DNA from 4 places in the Arsenophonus nasoniae genome. Region 2 is predicted to be linked to each of the others. Evidence: predicted binding sites of a transcription regulator. Region 2 holds the regulator's gene; each other region holds the start of a gene.
The links. The regulator CRP, encoded in region 2, controls carbon source genes, mostly activating them, when cyclic AMP is high. The targets are predictions, from matches to a motif close to ATGTGANNNNNNTCACAT.
Positions count from the first base shown of each region.

Region 1: msrB (peptide-methionine (R)-S-oxide reductase MsrB) is a predicted target of CRP. The motif match lies at 2,216-2,233, and genes of this name have one in related genera.
Region 3: adhE (bifunctional acetaldehyde-CoA/alcohol dehydrogenase) is a predicted target of CRP. The motif match lies at 2,279-2,296, and genes of this name have one in related genera.
Region 4: yrbN (protein YrbN) is a predicted target of CRP. The motif match lies at 2,805-2,822, and genes of this name have one in related genera.

Region 1 covers NZ_CP038613.1:1,897,258-1,903,059, forward strand. The annotation lists gene ansA (asparaginase) at 1-667, shown strand, start outside; gene pncA (bifunctional nicotinamidase/pyrazinamidase) at 689-1,357, shown strand; gene ArsFIN_RS09385 (YeaC family protein) at 1,387-1,641, opposite strand; gene msrB (peptide-methionine (R)-S-oxide reductase MsrB) at 1,699-2,112, opposite strand; gene gapA (glyceraldehyde-3-phosphate dehydrogenase) at 2,449-3,444, shown strand; gene ArsFIN_RS09400 (D-hexose-6-phosphate mutarotase) at 3,566-4,462, shown strand; gene fadR (fatty acid metabolism transcriptional regulator FadR) at 4,619-5,341, opposite strand; partial or broken gene nhaB (sodium/proton antiporter NhaB) at 5,569-5,802, shown strand, end outside.
Region 2 covers NZ_CP038613.1:3,851,276-3,857,077, forward strand. The annotation lists gene ArsFIN_RS19450 (hydrolase) at 1-614, shown strand, start outside; gene ArsFIN_RS19455 (YheU family protein) at 618-836, shown strand; gene ArsFIN_RS19460 (phosphoribulokinase) at 936-1,817, shown strand; gene crp (cAMP-activated global transcriptional regulator CRP) at 2,367-2,999, shown strand; gene ArsFIN_RS28315 (DUF488 family protein, N3 subclade) at 3,263-3,448, opposite strand; gene ArsFIN_RS28320 (DUF488 domain-containing protein) at 3,450-3,608, opposite strand; gene ArsFIN_RS19475 (aminodeoxychorismate synthase component II) at 3,855-4,430, opposite strand; gene ArsFIN_RS19480 (hypothetical protein) at 4,636-5,325, opposite strand; gene ppiA (peptidylprolyl isomerase A) at 5,524-5,802, opposite strand, start outside.
Region 3 covers NZ_CP038613.1:1,876,991-1,882,792, forward strand. The annotation lists gene cls (cardiolipin synthase) at 1-898, shown strand, start outside; partial or broken gene ArsFIN_RS09310 (YchE family NAAT transporter) at 1,393-2,012, opposite strand; gene adhE (bifunctional acetaldehyde-CoA/alcohol dehydrogenase) at 2,511-5,177, shown strand; gene ArsFIN_RS09320 (thymidine kinase) at 5,354-5,802, opposite strand, start outside.
Region 4 covers NZ_CP038613.1:368,323-374,124, reverse strand. The annotation lists gene pnp (polyribonucleotide nucleotidyltransferase) at 1-1,721, shown strand, start outside; gene nlpI (lipoprotein NlpI) at 1,844-2,722, shown strand; gene yrbN (protein YrbN) at 2,828-2,905, shown strand; gene ArsFIN_RS01660 (DEAD/DEAH family ATP-dependent RNA helicase) at 2,898-4,730, shown strand; gene ArsFIN_RS28690 (hypothetical protein) at 4,817-4,867, opposite strand; gene ArsFIN_RS01650 (HlyD family secretion protein) at 5,295-5,802, shown strand, end outside.

The DNA.
Region 1 (5,802 bases), 1.9 Mb from region 2:
ACCTCTGGAAGCGTTAAGATCCGATGGACAAACCAATCTTCTTAATTCCTTGTACTTGGCGGCAAATTACCCTATCAATGAAGTGACGCTGTTTTTTAATAACAAATTATTTAGGGGTAACCGTACCGTTAAATCACATGCTGATGGTTTTAATGCCTTTACTTCACCTAATTGTCCACCGTTGATTGATGCGGGTATTCATATCCGTTGTTTACAAAGCTGTCCATTGCCAAAAAACGATGGTAATTTTAGTAGCCATAAAATTACCCCTCAAGCCATTGGTGTTGTTACCATTTATCCTGGCATTTCAGTACAATGTATTGAAAATATCTTATTGCAACCAACCAAAGCCCTTATTCTCCGTTCTTACGGGGTTGGTAATGCGCCTTCACAAACCGCGTTGTTAAAATGCCTTGAAAAAGCTTGTCAACAAGATATTATCGTCGTTAATCTAACACAATGCCTATCTGGGCGAGTTAACATGAATGGGTATGCAACCGGGCACGCATTAGCCAAAGTGGGTGTTATTAGCGGTTATGATATGACTTTTGAGGCAACACTTACCAAACTTCATTATTTACTCAGTCAATCTTTATCAGTAGATGATATTCGTACACTGATGCAAAAAAATTTGCGCGGTGAATTAAGTTATAACGACAATTTTTAAGCAATTTTTAAGGATAACATGATGAGTGATAGCGCATTATTACTGGTCGATCTGCAAAATGACTTTTGTAATGGGGGCGCCTTAGCAGTATTAGACAGTGAAAGTGTTATTAATACAGCCAATGAAGTTATCACCTATTGCCAGCAACACGATATTGCTATTATCGCCAGCCAAGACTGGCATCCTGCTGATCATTTAAGCTTTGCCGTCAACTCAGCAACTAAGGTAGGCACCGAGGGTAAACTTAATGGTTTACGCCAAATTTGGTGGCCAGTTCATTGTGTGCAACATCAGAAAGGAGCGGAATTTCATCCAGCACTCAATCAGTCAGCAATCCAAGCTATTTTTCAAAAAGGTGTTAATGCCATAATTGATAGTTATAGTGCTTTTTTTGACAATGACCATCAGCATGCAACCCAGTTAGATTATTGGCTCACACAAAATCAAATCAAACATTTATATATTATGGGCTTAGCAACAGATTACTGCGTAAAATTTACCGTCCTTGATGCATTGCAATTAGGTTATCAAGTAACGGTTATTCAAGATGGTTGTCGGGGAGTTAACCTCGATCCAGAAGACAGCCATAACGCATTACAAGAAATGGCATTAGCGGGTGCCAAACTAATAACATCTTCTGATTTGCCCATTCATTTTTTTGACCGTGCTAATGATTTTCGCCAAAAGTGATTAATCTATTAACATTTAGTCAATTTTAGTTAGTGTTGTTGACTATCAAATAATTTCTTTAATTCATTTTTTGTTTTCATAATAATTTTCCCATCCGTACCTACTGTCATATGCTGCGCATTATGATTATGCCTTGCCTGCCAAAGCATAACAGCCTGCAGACTATTTTCTTTTTGCTCTGGGGTTAACGCAACACCATCTGGCCATTTACCCAATTCAACGGCGCTTAGCAATCGTTGATAAATCTCAACTGTCATTAAATCAACCAGTTCATTAAGCTCCATATTTCATTCCTTATTTTTGTTTTGGATTTATCGTTAATTGCATCCAATGAGTCTTACTTAACCCTCAGTTACCTCACCAGATTGTTGATCAGTAAAACTTAATGCGACTGAATTAATGCAATAACGTTGCCCAGTCGGTTGTGGGCCATCGGCAAAAACATGGCCTAAATGCGCATTACAGTGACGGCAACGTACTTCGATCCGTTGCATACCATGAGAAAAATCATCAATATAGGTGACGGCTTGATCATCTATCGGTTGGTAAAAGCTTGGCCAGCCACAACCCGTATCAAATTTTGTTTGCGATAAAAAAAGCGGCGCCTGGCAACATAGACAGTAATAAATACCTTCTCGTTGATTATGCAATAATTTACCTGAAAAAGGCGGCTCGGTTCCGGCTTCTTGAGTGACATGATGTTGCATTTCATTAAGTTTATTCGACTTAATGGGTTTATGTTCTTTTTCTGTCATAAGAAAGCTTTCCTTATCATTAGTAAACATAATTATATTTATCGGTTGAGAAAAGGTAAATTTAAACCTTTTATCCTAGCAAAAAGGCCCTTTCTGATGTGATTTGTGATATAATTCACATATATTATTAATATTCACTTAAAATCTCCCTATCCAGACCGATAATAGTGAATCAAAACATTCACCTTAAGCTTGTTTGCTAAACATACAAAAGGTGCTTTATATGTCAATTTTTATGGTAATTGACACGATTCCGCTTGACGGATGGCAAGGTTTTGGTAACGTTAGAAACAATATTGAATTCTTTTAAATTAAAATATAGCTGGTGGAAATACTATGACTATCAAAGTAGGTATTAATGGTTTCGGTCGTATTGGCCGTATTGTTTTTCGTGCTGCACAAGAGCGTAAAGATATCGAAATCGTGGCAATCAATGATTTATTAGATGCCAATTATATGGCCTATATGCTGAAATATGACTCAACACATGGTCGTTTCAACGGTACTGTCGAAGTTAAGGATGGTCACCTAGTGGTTAACGGTAAAACTATTCGCTGTACAGCAGAAAAAGACCCTGCTAACTTGAAATGGAATGAAGTTGGTGTTGATGTCGTTGCCGAAGCAACAGGTATTTTCTTAACTGATGAAACAGCACGCAAACATATTGCAGCGGGAGCAAAAAAAGTCGTTTTAACCGGTCCATCTAAAGATGAAACCCCAATGTTTGTTATGGGTGTTAATCATAACACCTATAGTGGTCAAGATATTGTTTCTAATGCCTCTTGTACTACTAATTGCTTAGCCCCGTTAGCGAAAGTTATTAATGACAAATTTGGTATCATTGAAGGTCTGATGACAACTGTTCATGCAACGACCGCAACTCAAAAAACCGTTGACGGACCTTCAGCTAAGGATTGGCGTGGTGGACGTGGTGCTTCACAAAACATCATTCCTTCATCAACCGGTGCAGCTAAAGCTGTTGGTAAAGTCATTCCTGAACTCAATGGCAAATTAACGGGTATGGCGTTCCGTGTTCCAACACCGAATGTTTCAGTTGTCGATCTAACTGTTCGTTTAAATAACCCTGCCACTTATAAAGAAATTTGCCAGGCAATCCAACATGCTGCAAATGGTGAATTAAAAGGCATTCTTGGTTACACCGAAGATGACGTTGTTTCCACTGACTTTAATGGCGACAAATTAACATCCATTTTTGATGCCAAAGCGGGTATTGCCTTAAATGATAGTTTTGTAAAATTAGTCGCCTGGTACGATAATGAAACCGGTTATTCAAATAAAGTTTTAGATCTAATTGCGCATATTGCTAAATAATTAGCGTAATTTCCCACTGCAAGCCGTCATTAATGGCGGCTTTTTTCATTCTGACATATAATCCAACGGTATTTTTAAACTGGCTAGTTTGCAATCATAAAAAGACAAAAAGGTTGAAATTATGAATGACACGACACTGTTTAACTTACCTGTAAGAGAAAAAATTTCATCCTATATCACGCTTTGCCAGCTCGATGAATTGCCCGTCATTATTGTTTCTCATCCTAATGTGAATGCCGCAGTCAGCCTTCAGGGAGCACAACTACTTAGCTGGCAGCCAGATGGGGAAAAAGACTGTTTGTGGGTAAGTAAAAATAGTCTATTTAAAAAAAATACCGCTATACGCGGTGGAATTCCTATTTGTTGGCCATGGTTTGGTCTGGCCGCGCAACCCAGTCATGGTTTTGCCCGTTTACAAGAATCGCAATTGACAGCACATAGTGAGCATAGGGATTGTGTGATCCTTACGTTAACACTTGCAGATAATGAAAAGACAAAAAAGATATGGCCACATGAATTTACCTTAATAATGCGCTTAAAACTCGCTGCTACCTGTGAAATTGAATTTGAATATTTTGGTACTGAGCCTGCCACTGGTGCATTACATACTTATTTGCAAGTCAGTGACATAAACAAGATATACATTGAAGGATTAGGCAAACATTATTTTGATAAAGTCGCTGATCGAGAGGTTTACACTAAAGAGACAAAAACTTATATAACCGCACGGACTGATCGTATTTATACCGAATCCGATGATTGCAATTTAGTATACGACAAAAATTGGCAACGTATTTTAGAAATACATCACTGCCATCATACTGATATAGTCTGTTGGAATCCTGGCGCTGAATTATCCAGTACAATAAAAGATATGACCCGCGATGGGTACAAAAAAATGCTATGTCTGGAAACCGCTCATATTAGCCAACCTATGCAACCAGCAGGTGAAAATCCTGCCCGAATGTCATTAATTTTAGGGGTTCGTAGTATTAAAATGCAAGACGTAATGCGATAACTTCGCGATTTTTAAGCTAAAAATAATAATAAAGATTGATAAAGTTTACGCGCATCTTACACGAATAACTGTTCTCTTAAACAACACCCTCACTTTTGATGAGGGAATAGAAAAATAGTCTCATAGCACATCTAGTCATTTTCCAGCAACACGGGGTTAACGTGATTCAGACAAATTATTTATCATATTGTCTTTATCTTTCATTTCACGCCAAATATTGCCACTCTCTTTACCATAGCTACGAACCCGCTCTAACACCTGCTCACACTTTTCTTGTTCACAGATTTTAGCTAAATCATGGTAAAAATCGTAAGCAAGTTGACGCGCTTTAGGATCAGAAAAAAAGTAACGACCAACGCGGGTATATAATCCTTTTAACCCATTTAGGATTAAGCCATAAATAGGATTACCAGAAACAAATGCCAGTCCACGAAAAATATTATAATCAACTCTACTAAATGCTTCGGAACAATCTTCTATATTCTCTCTTATTGATAATATCTCTAATGATTTTTGTTTATTTTTACGAAAAGCTGTTCGAATAAAAATAGCGGAAATATTGGTTCTAACAGATAATAAATCCTCAATCAATTTTGGTGCCCCACTGTGATCTAACCGAGCCAGCGTCTCTAAAATATTAAGTCCTGAAGTTTCCCAAAAATTGTTTACTTTAGTCGGTTTTCCATGCTGAATTGTTAACCAACCATCCCTTGCAAGCCGCTGTAAAACTTCTCGTAAAGTTGTTCTCGTTACACCGATCAACTCAGACAACTCACGTTCTGCAGGTAAAATTGAACCCGGAGGAAAATGGTTATTCCAAATACTTTCAACAATATACTCTTCAGCAAAATTAGCGGGACTTTGCGCTCTAATAATCATATTTTTCTCTACCTAAAACAAATTTTTTGTCATTATAAAACGAGATAATATCAGAATGAAAAACTTTGAGGTAGCCGAGTTATAAAGAAATACTAATCTGATCATAAAGACTTAATACAATTTGCCGTTAATTAGGCATTCGTTCTTTTAATTTCTAGCCTAGAAAAAACGTAGTATGCTACGTTAGTCAATTTTACTTACATACTAGTGAAGGAAAGCATGTAATAATGAATATAAATACCAGACAAATTATGTTGAAAAATTTCCTGGGTAATTCCCCTGAATGGTACAAATTGACCATTATTTTCTTTTTGATAATCAATCCACTGTGCTTTTTTTTCGTTAACCCTTTTATTGCCGGTTGGTTACTAATTGCCGAATTTATTTTTACCCTTGGCATGGCACTAAAATGCTACCCGCTACAGCCTGGCGGATTACTTGCTATTGAAGCAATAATAATT
Region 2 (5,802 bases):
TCCTCAAATGGCAGAAAACAATTTACGGTCAAGTACCCATTGCCGCTGTTGGCTACTCCCTGGGTGGTAATATGTTAGCTTGCTATTTAGCAGAAACCGGACAATATGCTGATGTTAATGCCGGAGTGATTGTTTCCGCTCCTTTAATGTTAGAACCTTGTTCAATTCGTTTAGAAAAAGGGATTTCACAATTTTATGAACGTTATTTACTCAATGGCCTAAAACGTAATGCAACACGCAAACTCATTCGCTACCCAGGTTCATTACCACTTAATTTGCTACAACTAAAAAAACTAAAACGGCTACGTGATTTTGATAATGTCGTCACGGCAAGAATACACGGTTTTAAAGATGCGGCGGATTATTATCATCAATGTAGTGCTCTGCCCCGGTTACCGAATATTCGTGTGCCAACACTGATCATTCATGCAAAAGATGATCCTTTTATGGCGCCTGAAGTTGTACCGGATATCAATCAATTACCCGCTAATATAGAGTATCAAATGACAGAACATGGTGGTCATGTTGGGTTTGTTAGTGGCACATTAAAACAGCCTAAAATGTGGCTTGAGGAACGCATACCTGATTGGTTAACCCCACATCTGGAGCCGTAATTTATGATTATTCCATGGCAACAGCTAACAGCGGATACGTTAAATAATTTGATTGAAAGCTTTGTTTTACGAGAAGGAACGGATTACGGTAAAGATGAAAAAACGCTGGATGAAAAAGTTGACGACATTAAGCAGCAATTGCGTTTAGGAAGTGTTGTGCTTGTCTGGTCTGAATTACATGAAACGATAAATATTTTGCCAAAAACACAATTACATCCTTAAATAACTGTATGCATCACTAACTAAAAAGAAATTTTTACGTCATTGTAATTAATGTGTTAAAACATTGTATTATCTGAATGAGTAATGGAAGCCACTTATATGTCAGTTAATCATCCGATCATTGCAGTAACAGGTTCCAGTGGTGCGGGCACCAGCACTACTAGCCTTGCATTTCAAAAAATCTTTACCCAATTAAAGCTTTCGGCAGCAACCATTGAAGGTGATAGCTTTCATCGTTATACTCGCCCTGAAATGGATGTTGCTATTCGTAAAGCTAAAGAACAGAGCCGTCATATTAGTTATTTTGGGCCTGAATCCAATGATTTTGGTTTGTTAGAACAAAGTTTAATCGAGTATGGCGAAAAAGGGACAGGAAAACGTCGACATTATTTACACACCTACGATGAAGCCGTTCCCTACAATCTTCAACCTGGAACTTTTACGCCATGGGAACCCTTACCTAAAAATACCGATATATTATTTTATGAAGGGTTACATGGTGGTATTGTAACATCAAAATACAATGTTGCTAAACATGTAGACTTATTAGTCGGCGTTGTGCCTATTGTTAATCTTGAATGGATCCAAAAGCTAATTCGTGATACATCAGAACGGGGGCATTCAAGAGAAGCCGTGATGGATTCCGTTATCCGTTCAATGGGAGATTACATTAAATACATCACCCCACAATTTTCTCGCACCCATATCAACTTTCAACGTGTTCCAACCGTTGATACCTCTAATCCTTTTTCCGCTAAAGCGATTCCTTCTCCCGATGAAAGTTTTATAGTAATCCGATTTAATGGTCTGACCCAGATTGATTTTCCCTATCTTTTATCCATGCTACATAATTCATTCATATCATCAATGAATACTTTAGTTGTTCCAGGTGGAAAGCTAGGTTTAGCATTGGAGTTAATTATGACTCCATTAGTAAAAAAGCTCGTCACTAATAAAAAAATTATCCATAAAAGAAGTTAACAATACAGCATTATATTTTTACTTATATCAATTTTTTATTCTTACAACCATTTTAAGATTCAAACTATACATAAAATTATCTTTTATGTATATCATAATAATAACGTTAATGTTTACCTGTTAATTATTTTATTAAGTAATTATTTTATAGTGTTAATATTTATTTTGCTATAATTTGATAACTTATGAAATAATATATTATTATTCGAGTTTAATTTTTAATTGTAATATTTACTTAGTGATACTTATTAATAAATACAATAAAACTAATCAACTTATTGCTAAAATATGAATTTTTTGGCTTAAACAATATTGCTGAATCGAGACAGTAGAGACAGGATGCTTTTATTATGCTACAAAGCAAAAGCACATTTATAGTATGGTTAAGATCAATACCAAAAATTCCGAATCAATATACCCTATAGTTAATATTAACGTTTCCAAACTAAACAAGTTAGTATGCTATGTTAGAACTTTATAAGATAAGCCAGCCTTGTGAAGACTCGTATTTTGGTATTCAGGCTGCAATAACATTAGAGGATTACGCGAATGCTTTTCGGCAAACCACACACAGACCCTACTCTTGAATGGTTTTTGTCACACTGCCATATTCACAAATATCCATCCAAAAGCACTCTTATTCATCAGGGCGAAAAAGCAGAAACGCTTTATTATATTGTAAAAGGTTCTGTTGCTGTTTTGATTAAAGATGAAGAAGGAAAAGAAATGATCCTTTCCTACCTGAATCAAGGGGACTTTATTGGTGAACTTGGATTATTTGAGGAAGGGCAAGAACGAACAGCTTGGGTTAGAGCTAAAAGCGCCTGTGAAGTCGCTGAAATCTCTTATAAAAAATTCCGCCAATTAATACAGGTAAATCCAGATATCTTAATGCGGTTATCAGCGCAAATGGCTAAACGCTTACAAACAACTTCTGAGAAAGTCGGTAATCTAGCTTTTTTAGATGTCACAGGCCGCATCGCACAAACATTATTAAATTTAGCCAAACAACCTGATGCGATGACGCATCCAGATGGAATGCAAATTAAAATCACTCGTCAAGAGATAGGTCAAATAGTGGGATGCTCACGCGAAACAGTGGGGCGTATTTTAAAAATGCTAGAAGATCAAAATCTGATTTCTGCTCACGGTAAAACCATTGTCGTTTACGGTACGCGTTAATATTTTATAAACCAGTACCTACGTTTATGTAGCGTATTGGTTTCATAAACTTCTTTATTGTTATTTTTATTAATATAAATCAATTATGAATATATAATCCACAATAATAATAAAAAAGCAAATAAAAACGATAGTAAACAGAATAAATTGGATAGCTGAATGATGACATTGCTTTAATAGGATATTTAAAATTAAAAATAACTGGACTATCTATTAGAAAATTAACTAGATAGCTAAAATATAATAATCAAACTTTATTAAGTTTATTTTCCAAATAATGATTTTAATCCTACGGCATTATTATGATCTTTATCTTTGCTGAAAAAAAGAAGCACCAAACAGTCTGATTTTGTTTTAAGCAATAAATGTTGCCAACTATTAGGATTATTTTCTAATTCTGCAAAATAAAGTCGCTTAAACTGTTCAAAATTTGCTGTATATTTATGAATATCATTTTCTTAAATTATTCGAGGGAGCAACATTTTTATTCCATTCATCATAGCAAATATCTTGCTTTCTAATGCCTCGAGGCCATACCCTATCAACCAGTACCCGATAGCTATTATTACTGGTTTTGTCCGCAAAAACACGTTTACAGATGATTATCATGGTACCATTTATTGATAACAAAAAATTTAACAAAAATTTTTTTATTATCTTTAAAAGTAGTCCTTTATCGATACTAAATACAAAAAAACCTATTTTAATAATATATAAACAGATACCTTACTATAAACTCCTTTTTGCCCTATGGAAATTTATAATGCAAGCAAAATAAAGCCTATTTTATCCAACATTGATAGTTATATTACTCATTGAATATAAATAGCCAAACCTAATCTAACTTCTAATAAATTAATACTTTAGAAAATTATTTAATAACTCATGTCCTTGCTCGCTCAAGATACTTTCTGGATGAAATTGGACACCTTCAATAGGGAGTGTTTTATGCCGAATCCCCATAATTTCATCAATATTTCCATCATGTAGTGTCCAAGCAGTCACTTCAAAAGTTGCGGGTAATGTTCCAGCATCAATTACCAAAGAATGATAACGCGTTACCTGTAATGGGCGATTTAATCCTTTAAAAATACCTTGCTGATTATGATGAATTGCTGATACTTTACCATGCATTACTTCTCTCGCTTTGACAATAGAAGCACCAAAAGCCTGTCCAATCGCCTGGTGACCAAGACAAACACCCAAAATTGGGATCTTACCGGCGAAATAGGAAATTGTATCTAGGGAAACACCCGCCTCGTTAGGTGTACACGGACCTGGTGAAATGACTAAATGTGTCGGAGCTAATGTTTCTATCTCCGAGATAGTTATTGCATCATTACGCTTAACCACGACATTAACCCCTAATTCACACAGATATTGATAAAGGTTATAGGTAAACGAATCATAGTTATCAATTATCAAAAGCATAACTAGCTATCCAAATGATTTTTATAGTAATAATTCCTTAATTTTGATCTTTATTATTAAGGCAAATTGTACAGATTATGATACCATAACAACAAAGCTGGCTATCATACCATAACCGCAGAAAAAAATAGCTCACAAAAATCAATCAAAATGTTTCATTTTAATAAATAAAATCATTATCAATTATAATAATTATAAATGATAACTATAAATCATTATAAACTTCGTTATAATATTGACCATAAGGTTTTAAATTATTTGATGTTATTTCGTTATATCGATAAATTTCACCAATATATTTAGTCGCTTCATCAAATTTGTTATCAATAAGATAATTATCATAGACTTCATTATAACATTTTATATTTCTTGGATTTGCCATAATTCCAATATCTACTGCCATATGATTAATAATTTCTCGTTGGATTTCAATATTTTTAATCGTCGCAGCACCTTCACTCGCTAAAAAATATGAAATAAAATTTGATTTAGATTTTATATTTGGCTTTTCTGTATAAAAAATATGCCCAATTTCATGAGATAGTGCTTGTATAGTCAAATTAGGATGATTTAAAACTCGACTTGAAATAAAAACAGTTTTTCTCCGCAAATCGGTAGCCGTTCCTTGCCCTCGTTGCGCTACAACTAATTTCCAACCATCAACTTCCATTGTTTTCAATGCCCGGCTTAATGTAGTTGAACCTGAAATAAGCATCTGTGTTTTTTCAGAAAATCGAATTTTTTTGCCTGGTATGTATTTAATTTTCTCATCCAAAAAATAAGTAGACATAGGCGCCATATTCAACAAATCTGAAAATTGATTATTGTTATGTTCTATTTTAGGTTCTACAATATTTTCTATTAGTTTCTGGCAACTAGGTAGTAGCTTACTCAAACAATAATTCCTCATTTCAATAATGATAACGATATAAATTAATAAACTGATGGAAATTTTGTTTTATTATAAAGTAAAGTTTTTCCACTAATAGCAAGATAAAGGCCGATAAGTTATTTTAGTTTTTTAATTGTCCATTGAATATTAACAATTACGTTAAACTTAATAGCAGAAAAATATTTCCTGCTATTAAATAAATTATTTTACATTGGCAGAAATAATTTTTATTTCTTGAGTTGGCACATTTTGGTAGGGTCCAATATCTGTTGTTGTTACATTCGAAATTTTGTCAACAACATCCATTCCTTTAATCACTTTACCAAAAACAGCATAGCCAAAATCACGTTGGCCATGATCTAAGAATGCATTATCTGCTATATTGATAAAAAATTGGCTAGTCGCACTATCCTTAGCTGCTGTGCGCGCCATTGCAATTGTACCACGTAAATTTCGTAACCCATTATCAGCTTCATTTTT
Region 3 (5,802 bases), 1.9 Mb from region 2:
TCATAGCCATCAACCGAAAAAAATGCGAGAAGCTGGAATAGAATTAATAGAATCATTAAAAGTAAATTTATTTCGCTTTTTTCTTCGTCGCATGGATCTGCGCCAACATCGAAAAATAATCATTATTGATAATTATATTTCCTATGTTGGTAGTATGAATATGGTTGATCCTCGCTTTTTTAAGCAAAATGCTGGTGTAGGGCAATGGGTAGATATCGTCGTCCGGATGGAAGGACCTGTCTCAACAACACTTGGCATTGTATATGCGTTTGATTGGGAAATTGAAACAGGTCAACGCATTCTTCCTCCCCCTCCCGATACCAATATTATGCCATTTGAACAAGCAAGTGGTCATACGACCCAAGTCATTGCTTCAGGGCCCGGTTTCCCGGAAGAATTAATTCAACAATCTTTAATAACCGCTATTTTTTCTGCACGTAAGCAGTTGATCCTAACCACCCCTTACTTTGTTCCCAGTGATGATCTAATTCATGCTATTTGCACTGCAGCAATGCGGGGTGTAGAAGTATTAATGGTCATCCCTAATCGAAATAATTCTTTTTTAGTTCGGTGGGCAAGCCGGGCATTCTATTCGGAATTATTAGAAGCCGGTGTTAAAATTTATCAATTTAACGATGGGCTTTTACACACTAAAAGCCTATCAATTGATGGTGAGTTAAGCCTAATCGGTTCGGTTAATTTAGACATGAGAAGCCTTTGGCTTAATTTTGAAATTACTGTTGTTATTGATGATAAAAGTTTTGGTAACGATTTAATATTAGTTCAATACGATTACATTGCTCGCTCTACGCCTTTGATACAGAAGAATTGGAATAAACGCCCGTTATGGAACCGTGTTATCGAACGTATTTGCTATTTTTTTAGTCCGTTATTGTAATTTTATTATAAAATGATAAGACACAAAAAATTATTTCTGTTAAAAAGCGAATACCAATAAATCAACCAATAGCATTTTTCATAATAATCCGGTAATGATATTCATATATACATCTTAGTTAGAAAAATAAGGCTAATTTTTCATAAATTATGGTGCACACAGTTAACTGGCTAATTAATTCATTTTGCAAATAGCCAGCATAACTTACATCTACAAGAGTTATAATCAAATTGATTACTAACAAAAAAATGTTTTAATTTTAAAACATTAATCACCAAATTAGACATAAATTAAAATTGATATGGTTATCTTAGCAAACGCGTGTTTTTTTAATCTATCGAAATTAGTTTTATAGTGGATTAATAATCCATAAAATTTACAACCATTAGAGAAATAAAATTATTAATATTTGGTTTTATAACAATATCAAATCAATATCCCAGAATTTAGTGAATAAATCATAAATATCACTGTGTTATCATGTTATTGTGGGTTTAAAGTAATCCGGGAAAAACTGATTTAGTCCCTGTGATGATGAACTCAATTCCAAGTGACATTAATAGTAACCCCATAATACGAGTAATAACATTAATGCCCGTTTGTCCTAAATACTTAACTAGAATTGTTGCTGAGCGAAAAAGATACAAGTTAACGATAGACCAACTAAATTTTGCCATCCCAACCAGCGAGAAGACCAGACAATACATGAACTGATTGCTCCAGGCCCAGCCATTAATGGAAGTGCTAAAGGAACAACACCAATGCTATCACGAATAACACTTTCTGATTTTTCTTGTTTATTCTGCTTATCTTCACCTATTCGACCACTAATCATAGACATAGCAATGGCCGCAATAACTATTCCACCAGCGATACGAAAAGAATCGATAAAAATACCAAATAATTTAAAAAAAACCTCACCCACCAATAACGAAATACATAAAATAATTGCCACAGAAAAATTAGCTACTAAATTAGTTCGATTTCTTTCTGTCACAGATTGATAATTAGTCATACTAATAAATACAGGCAAAATTCCTATCGGATTAACTAACGCAAAAAGCCCCAAAAAAAACTTAATATAATTAGGCAGATCCAGTAAAGTACCAACCACAATTGTATCCCTCACTCAAATATTAATGCTTCGCTAAAAATTAATTATTCATAACAAATAATATTTAGCTTATGCAGGAAAAACACTTTATCTTAGCGTAGCATACTAATCTAGCTAAAATTTAAAAACTAAATCCAATAACAAAATAAGTTTCTAAATTAGATGCTATACGAAATTTTGCTAACTTAACTTTCGCTATTTACTTATATTGCTAATTGAAATTATCCTTATATAACTTATTACTGAATTGATTCAGTATGCACTTTTTTTGATAAAGATCACTTTAGCGCTATTTATAAATGGTAAGCTATATATCTATTGAGTACTCATAAATATAATGAGCGTTTTTATTTATTTTTATAATGGAATTTTTTAAGTCAATTAGCTTACAAAAAACTAATCAGCACTTATATAATATGTCACATCATATTTAATTATATTGCTCCTAATCTAGGCTAATTGACTAAAAAAATTTAACATTTATTAGGAGTAACCATTATGTCTGTAACTAATGTTACTGAACTCAATGAACTTGTTGCGCGTGTCAAAAAAGCGCAACAAGAATTTGCCAATTTTAACCAGGCTCAAGTTGATAAAATTTTTCGTGCCGCTGCTCTTGCAGCTGCTGATTCCCGCATCCCTTTAGCAAAATTAGCAGTTGAAGAATCAGGCATGGGAATTATAGAGGATAAAGTGATTAAAAATCATTTTGCCTCAGAATATATTTACAACGCCTATAAAGATGAGAAAACTTGTGGCGTGCTGTCAGAAGATCTTACTTTTGGAACTATAACAATCGCTGAACCTATTGGTTTAATTTGTGGTATTGTTCCAACAACTAATCCTACTTCAACAGCCATTTTTAAATCTTTAATTAGTCTAAAAACGCGTAACGGTATTATTTTTTCCCCCCACCCTCGTGCAAAAAAAGCCACTAACAAGGCCGCCAAAATTGTTTTACAAGCTGCTGTTGCTGCAGGGGCACCAAAAGATATCATTGGCTGGATTGATGAACCTTCCGTCGAACTTTCAAATGCGTTGATGCATCACCCCGATGTTAATCTTATCTTAGCAACCGGTGGTCCAGGTATGGTGAAAGCAGCCTATAGCTCAGGAAAACCTGCCATCGGTGTAGGCGCGGGGAATACACCTGTAGTTATTGACAGCTCTGCCGACATTAAACGTGCAGTTGCTTCAATTTTAATGTCAAAAACTTTTGATAATGGGGTTATTTGCGCCTCAGAGCAATCTGTTATCATTGTGGACGAAATTTACAATCAAGTACGCGAACGTTTTGTCACTCATGGTGGCTACTTATTAAAAGGTAAAGAGCTTAAAGCAGTACAAAATATTATTTTAAAAAATGGTAATTTAAATGCCGCTATTGTTGGTCAACCTGCGGTAAAAATTGCTGAACTAGCCGGCATAAAAGTGCCCCTAAACACTAAAATTTTAATCGGGGAAGTAAAAGCCACAGATGAGAGTGAACCTTTTGCCCACGAAAAACTCTCACCATTACTTGCCATGTACCATAGTAAAGATTTTGCTGATGCCGTTGGAAAGGCAGAAAAATTGGTTGAGATGGGAGGCATTGGTCATACTTCTTGTCTTTATACCGATCAGGACAATCAAACTGAACGAGTTAATTATTTCGGCGAAAAAATGAAAACCGCACGCATCTTAATTAATACTCCTGCATCTCAAGGTGGGATTGGTGATCTTTATAATTTTAAATTAGCTCCTTCATTAACATTAGGATGCGGCTCCTGGGGTGGAAATTCTATTTCTGAAAACGTGGGACCTAAGCACCTAATTAATACTAAAACGGTAGCGAAAAGAGCAGAAAATATGTTGTGGCATAAACTGCCTAATTCTATCTATTTTCGTCGTGGTTGCCTACCAATCGCGCTGGAAGAAATTGCTACGGACGGGGCTAAGCGAGCTTTTATTGTTACTGACAGTTACTTATTCAATAATGGTTATGTTGATGAAGTCGTTAAAGTATTAAAAGCTTATAATGTAGAAACTGAAGTCTTTTTTGAAGTTGAAGCTGATCCAACGCTGAGCATTGTTCGTAAAGGTGCCGCTTTAATGCATACCTTTAAACCAGACGTGATTATCGCATTAGGTGGCGGGTCTCCTATGGATGCAGCTAAAATCATGTGGGTAATGTATGAACATCCTGAAACCCATTTTGAAGAGCTTGCTTTACGCTTTATGGATATTCGCAAACGGATTCATAAGTTCCCTAAAATGGGTGTTAAAGCCAAAATGGTCGCTATCACCACTACATCAGGTACGGGCTCTGAAGTCACACCGTTTGCTGTTGTTACTGATGATGATACTGGTCAAAAATATCCTTTAGCTGATTATGCAATTACGCCAAATATGGCAATTGTTGATGCAAATCTGGTCATGCATATGCCTAAATCACTTACTGCATTTGGTGGACTCGATGCGATTGTCCATGCATTAGAAGCCTATGTTTCAGTTCTTGCAAGTGAATACTCTGATGGACAAGCTTTGCAAGCTTTAACGCTGTTAAAAGAATATTTGCCAGCAAGTTATCTAAATGGGTCAAAGGATCCGATTGCCCGTGAACGAGTGCATAATGCAGCAACCATCGCTGGTATTGCCTTTGCTAATGCCTTTTTAGGGGTTTGCCACTCAATGGCTCATAAATTAGGCTCCGAATTCCATTTACCCCATGGCTTAGCTAATGCGCTGCTAATTGAAAATATCATTCGCTATAACGCTAATGATATTCCAACGAAACAAACAGCATTCAGCCAATATGATCGCCCTCAAGCTCGTCGTCGCTATGGTGAAATTGCTGATCATTTAGGGCTAACCTCACCGGGTGATCGTACAGCCAATAAAATTGAAAAACTCCTTAATTGGTTAGCAACACTTAAAACTGTGCTCGGCATTCCTAAATCTATTCGTGAAGCTGGGGTAGCAGAAAAGGATTTCTTAGCTAAAGTTGATAAGTTATCTGAAGATGCCTTTGATGATCAATGTACCGGTGCGAACCCTCGCTTTCCTTTGATCGCTGAACTAAAACAAATTATGTTGGATTCTTACTATGGTAATATTTTTACCGAAGAGAAAAATATATTTCTGCCGGCAGAGGAAAAAAGTCATCGAGTAAAAGAATCTATTTAATAGACATTTTATTTGTAACCATTTATTTAATAATTAGCACTGAAAATATATTCGGTGCTTTTTTAATCTCAAAATATTTTATCAATCCTTATTTAAAAATAATTTAAAACCAAAATAGTTATTATAGGTAATTAATTTTCATATAAGAGTAATAAGCGAATAAAGGAAGTTAAAAATTATTTAAATGGAACAACTGAAAAAGGTTTTTCACCCGCCTCAATACTTTTAGTGTGCTTAATTGCATCCATATAATGTCTACGACAAACTGAAATATATTTCTCATTGCCGCCAATTTCAATCTGCTCTCCTTGATAGACAGCAAGTCCATTATCATCTAATCGCAAAACCCTACTTGCTTTGCGCACACAATAACAAATAGTTTTTAGTTCAATAAGCTTATCTGCCCATGCTAACAGATAGTGAGTACCAATAAATAACTCACCACAAAAATCTGTTCTTAATCCATAACACAGAACCGGTATGTTGGTATAATCAACAATTTCACAAAGCTGAGTAACTTGTTCTTTAGTTAAAAACTGACACTCATCAACGAGTACACAATGAATTTTTTGAGAACTATTTTTTTCTTTTATTAATCTCCCCATATCTGTCTGTTGCGAAAATA
Region 4 (5,802 bases), 390 kb from region 2:
CTGCATTATCTATATCAGGTATTCCCTTTAATGGTCCAATTGGTGCAGCGCGTGTTGGTTATATTGATGACCAGTATGTTTTAAATCCCACCGTTGATGAATTGAAAAGCAGCCGCTTAGATTTAGTTGTCGCAGGCACGTCAAGTGCGGTACTAATGGTAGAGTCTGAGGCTGATCTATTGACGGAAGAGCAGATGCTTGGTGCGGTTGTTTTTGGTCACGAACAGCAACAAATCGTGATTGAGAATATTAATGCCTTGGCAGCGGAAACGAATAAAGAAAAATGGGATTGGCAGCCAGAAGCGATTAATGAAGAATTACATAGTCGTATCGCTGAATTAGCTGAACAGCGTTTGGGTGATGCTTACCGTATTACTGAAAAACAAGAACGTTATACTAATGTTGATGCAATTAAAGAAGATGTCACTAATACACTTTTGGCAGAAAATGAATCTTTAGATGTTGCGGAAATAAACGACATTCTTTCCGGTTTAGAGAAAAAAGTTGTCCGTACGCGAGTGTTAAAAGGTGAACCGCGGATTGATGGTCGAGAAAAAGACATGGTACGTGCCCTTGATGTACGTACTGGCGTATTACCTCGTACCCATGGTTCAGCGTTATTTACGCGCGGAGAAACTCAGGCGTTGGTCACGGCCACCCTCGGTACTGAACGTGATGCACAAGTTATTGATGAGCTTATGGGTGAGTATACCGATCGTTTCCTATTCCATTATAATTTTCCTCCTTATTCAGTGGGTGAAACAGGCATGGTCGGTTCGCCAAAACGTCGTGAAATTGGTCATGGACGTTTGGCTAAGCGTGGAGTATTGGCGGTTATGCCGAACCAATCAGAGTTTCCTTATACTGTACGTGTAGTATCTGAAATTACCGAATCTAATGGCTCTTCTTCAATGGCTTCCGTTTGCGGGGCATCACTAGCATTAATGGATGCTGGTGTTCCAATTAAGGCAGCGGTGGCTGGTATTGCAATGGGGTTAGTGAAAGAAAACGATGATTATGTTGTGCTTTCCGATATCTTGGGTGATGAAGATCATTTAGGCGATATGGATTTTAAAGTTGCAGGTAGTCGTGAAGGTATTAGTGCTCTGCAAATGGATATTAAAATTGAGGGCATAACGCGTGAAATTATGCAAGTTGCATTAAATCAGGCAAAAGGGGCTCGTTTACACATTTTAACTATTATGGAAGAAGCGATTAATCGCCCCCGTGAAGAGATTTCTGAGTTTGCACCACGAATTCATACTATCCACATTAATCCTGACAAGATCAAAGATGTGATAGGAAAAGGTGGTTCTGTCATTAGAGCATTAACTGAAGAGACCGGTACTACCATTGAAATTGATGATGATGGTACCGTAAAAATTGCTGCAACCGATAGTTCTAAAGCAGAAGCGGCTATTCGTCGTATTGAAGATATTACCGCAGAAGTGGAAGTTGGTCGTGTCTATCAGGGTAAAGTCACACGTATTGTTGATTTTGGTGCTTTTGTTGCCATTGGTGGTGGCAAAGAAGGGTTAGTGCATATCTCTCAGATAGCAGAAAAACGTGTTGAAAAAGTTACTGATTACTTACAGTTAGGTCAGGAAGTGCCGGTTAAAGTATTGGAAATTGATCGGCAGGGTCGTATTCGCCTTAGTATTAAAGAGGCGGTGTCTGCTGAAAAACCGGCTGAAACGGAAACACAGATTTCTGCAGAATAATTTGACGTAAGGCTCGATGTCCTGTAAAAAGAGCACCTACTCAGTTTTTTAAAAGCTGAGTCTCCGGTAGTTGTGGGGATTGACGGGATATATTGATTAGTTTCTGTCTTTGGGAGAAGGAAATGAATTCTTTTCTGCGCTGGCTTTATACTGCTGCTATTGTTTTTGTTGTCGGTTGCAGCAGTGGAAACTGGCGTAAAAATGAAGTCTTTGCTATCCCATTGCAACCCACATTACAACAAGAAGTAATATTGGCTCGTATGGAACAGATCCTTGCGAGCCTGTCATTGTCCGATGATGAATATGCACAGCTTTTATATGAACGCGGTGTATTGTATGATAGTCTCGGATTGAGGGCGTTAGCGCGCAATGATTTTACTATGGCGCTAGCTATACGTCCTGATATTCCGGAAGTTTTTAATTTCCTTGGGATATATTTTACACAGGCAGGCAACTTTGATGCTGCCTATGAAGCGTTTGATTCTGTTTTAGAGCTTGATCCAACTTACAATTTCGCGCGCATGAATCGGGGTATTGCACTGTATTATGGTGGGAGATATCGATTGGCGCAGGGTGATCTGCTGGCGTATTATCGACAAGATCCAAATGATCCTTTCCGCAGCTTATGGCTATATTTAGTGGAGAAAGAGATAGAACCCAAAATGGCACTAGCCAATTTGTTATCTCGTTATAACCAAGCGGAAAAAGGGCAATGGGGCTGGAATGCAGTTGAATTCTATTTAGGCAAAATCAGTGAAAAAACATTGATGATTCGTCTGAAAGAAAATTCAACAGATAACACTTCGCTCGCTGAGCATCTTAGTGAAACTAACTTCTATTTAGGTAAACATTACCTAAGTCTGGGGGATAAGGATAGCGCTATAGCGTTATTCAAGCTTACGGTAGCTAGCAATGCACATAGCTTTGTTGAGCACCGCTATGCTCTGTTGGAACTGGCTTTGTTAGGTCAGGCACAAGACGACCTTTCAGAATCAGGCTAACAGTAGCGACGAACATATCATCACTGCTTTTTTTAAGTCTTCATCGATTGTGATGAGGGCTTGTTGTTCGTTTAATAACATAATTTGAGCCAGTTCACATTTTAAATGAAAATGACCGAAATTTTTTTCGCAGAGTTATGTAAACTGGCCGCCATAATGAATGAGGCACTTTTACATGACTAATGAGACTGAAATCTCTTTTGCTGATTTAGGTTTATCAACACCAATTCTTTCTGCACTAAATGACCTTGGTTATGAAAAACCATCGCCAATCCAGCAGCAATGTATCCCCTATTTATTAGACGGATGTGACGTATTAGGTATGGCACAAACCGGTAGTGGTAAAACAGCAGCTTTTAGTTTACCGCTATTACATAATATCGATATCACATTAAAAGCCCCGCAAATCTTAGTGCTGGCACCAACGCGTGAGTTAGCCGTACAAGTTGCGGAAGCCATGGGTGAATTTTCCAAACACATGCGTTCAGTTAATGTGGTGGCACTCTATGGTGGGCAGCGTTACGATTCGCAGTTACGCGCACTAAGACAAGGTCCACAAATTGTAGTGGGAACACCGGGTCGCTTATTAGATCACTTGAAACGAGGGACATTAAATTTATCCCATTTACGTGGTTTGGTTCTTGATGAAGCGGATGAAATGTTACGTATGGGGTTCATTGAAGACGTTGAAAATATCATGAGCCAGATCCCAAGCGAGCATCAAACGGCGCTGTTTTCTGCCACCATGCCGGAAGCGATCCGTCGTATTACCCGTCGCTTTATGAAATCTCCAAAAGAGATCAGCATTCAATCCAGTGTGACGACGCGCCCAGACATTACCCAAAGTTACTGGTCTGTCTATGGTATGCGTAAAAATGAAGCATTGGTTCGTTTTTTGGAAGCAGAAGATTTTGATGCGGCAATTATTTTTGTGCGCACTAAAAATGCCACATTAGAGGTTGCTGAAGCGCTTGAACGTAGTGGCTATAACAGTTCAGCGCTAAATGGCGATATGAATCAAGCGCTACGTGAGCAAACATTAGAGCGTTTGAAAGATGGTCGCCTTGATATATTAATTGCCACTGATGTGGCAGCACGTGGTCTAGATGTTGAACGTATTAGTTTAGTTGTCAATTATGACATACCGATGGATGCTGAGTCTTATGTGCATCGAATTGGTCGTACTGGTCGGGCAGGCCGAGCTGGGCGCGCTATTTTGTTTGTGGATAATCGTGAACGTCGACTATTACGCAATATTGAACGTACCATGAAGCAGCCAATTACCGAAGTTGAATTACCTAGTGCGGCGGTTTTAAGTGAGCGTCGCCAGGCTAAGTTTGCTGAAAATATTCAAAAGCAATTAGAAAGCGGTGATTTAGAGAAATATCGTGCCTTACTGACTAAATTAGTTGCTAATGATGAACTGGATATGGAAACTTTAGCTTCTGCGCTATTAAAAATGGCGCAAGGTGATCGGCCGTTAATATTGCCACCTGATCCTGTGCGTCGTGCAAAGCGTGAATTTAATTCGCGTGATGAGCGTCGTCGCAATAATAGTAATGGTGCTTCGGAGCGTAGTCCGCGTCGTGAGCGTCGTGATGTTGGTGATATGGAATTGTATCGTATTGAAGTTGGTCGTGATGATGGCGTAGAAGTTCGCCACATTGTCGGTGCAATTGCTAACGAAGCGGATATTAGTAGTCGCTATATTGGTAATATTAAGTTGTTTGCCTCGCACTCAACGATAGAGTTACCAAAAGGAATGCCAAATGAATTACTTAATCATTTGACACGTACACGTATTTTGAACAAACCAATGCAAATGCAATTGTTAGGTGAAGCACAACCGTTTGAACGTCGTGGTAATGGACAACGCAATGGTGGTGAATTACGTGAGCGAGGACGTCGCTTTGGTAATGAACGTCGTAGTGAGCGTGAACAGTTCCGTGGACGTAATGAAGGACATAATAACGCTGGATTACGTCGTCGTAGTAATCACAATATCTAATGTAATAAGATTAATATCTTATTTGACGGCAAAAGCTGAATTCAATTGAATTCAGCTTTTTATTTATTAAAACGACATTAACCGAATCAACATAATCCTAACGCCTCTTTAAAGGCTTTTAGATAGCGACGGCTGATTGGAATAGGTTGGTCATTACTTAATACTAATTTTGCCTAACTATTTTCAGCAAAAGTGTCGTGGTCAAGAAAAAGCGGACACTTTTTTGAAAGAGTTTTACTAAGTATCCAGGCGATAATTAAATAAACACACATTTGTTGGAGTAATAATATTAATAAATCAAAGACATACATAGTTAATCCAGTAAAAAACACATTTGATAGTATCGCATAACTGCATGAGCGAGACTAAAATTGAATGGTTACTAGTCAAAATATGCTTAGGATAAAGATTAGATTGTGCTGTAGTAAAGGTATATCGTCTGTTTTATGCAATTTAGCGCACGAATTTATTAACGACTTACAATTTAAAAGCGCATACTAAATTGTTTGTTAATTGCAAGCGGTATAATTGCATATAAAATAGTTAAGGTGTATTAAAGTTAATATGAAAAGAAGAATATCATTTTTAGTGCTACTGATGCTGATCGTTATTGCGATTGCGGTGTTACTTTATACACAAAATAAGCACCTGTTATTACAAGGGGAAGTGGACGCGCCTGAAGTTATCGTGACCTCTAAAGCAAGGGGACGCGTAATTGAACGTCATATTGAACGCGGTGACATGGTAAAGAAAGGCCAATTATTGATCACTTTGGAAAGCCCAGAATTGCAAGCGCAACTAGCGGCATTGAGTGCAGTACGTGATCAAGCTAAAGCGCAGCTAGATTTATCCTTAAACGGTACTCGCGAAGAGACCATACGCAATGTTCAAGCGGCATTAAAACAGGCCCAATCTCAGTATACCAATGCGAATAACGAATATATTAGATTGAATAATTTATCCGGTAAAGGCTATGTTTCGGCTAATGAGTTAGATAAAGCACGCCGGGCCAAAGATGTTGCTTTTCAGCAGGTAAATAGTGCTCAGGCGCAATTAGATGAAGCTAAAAATG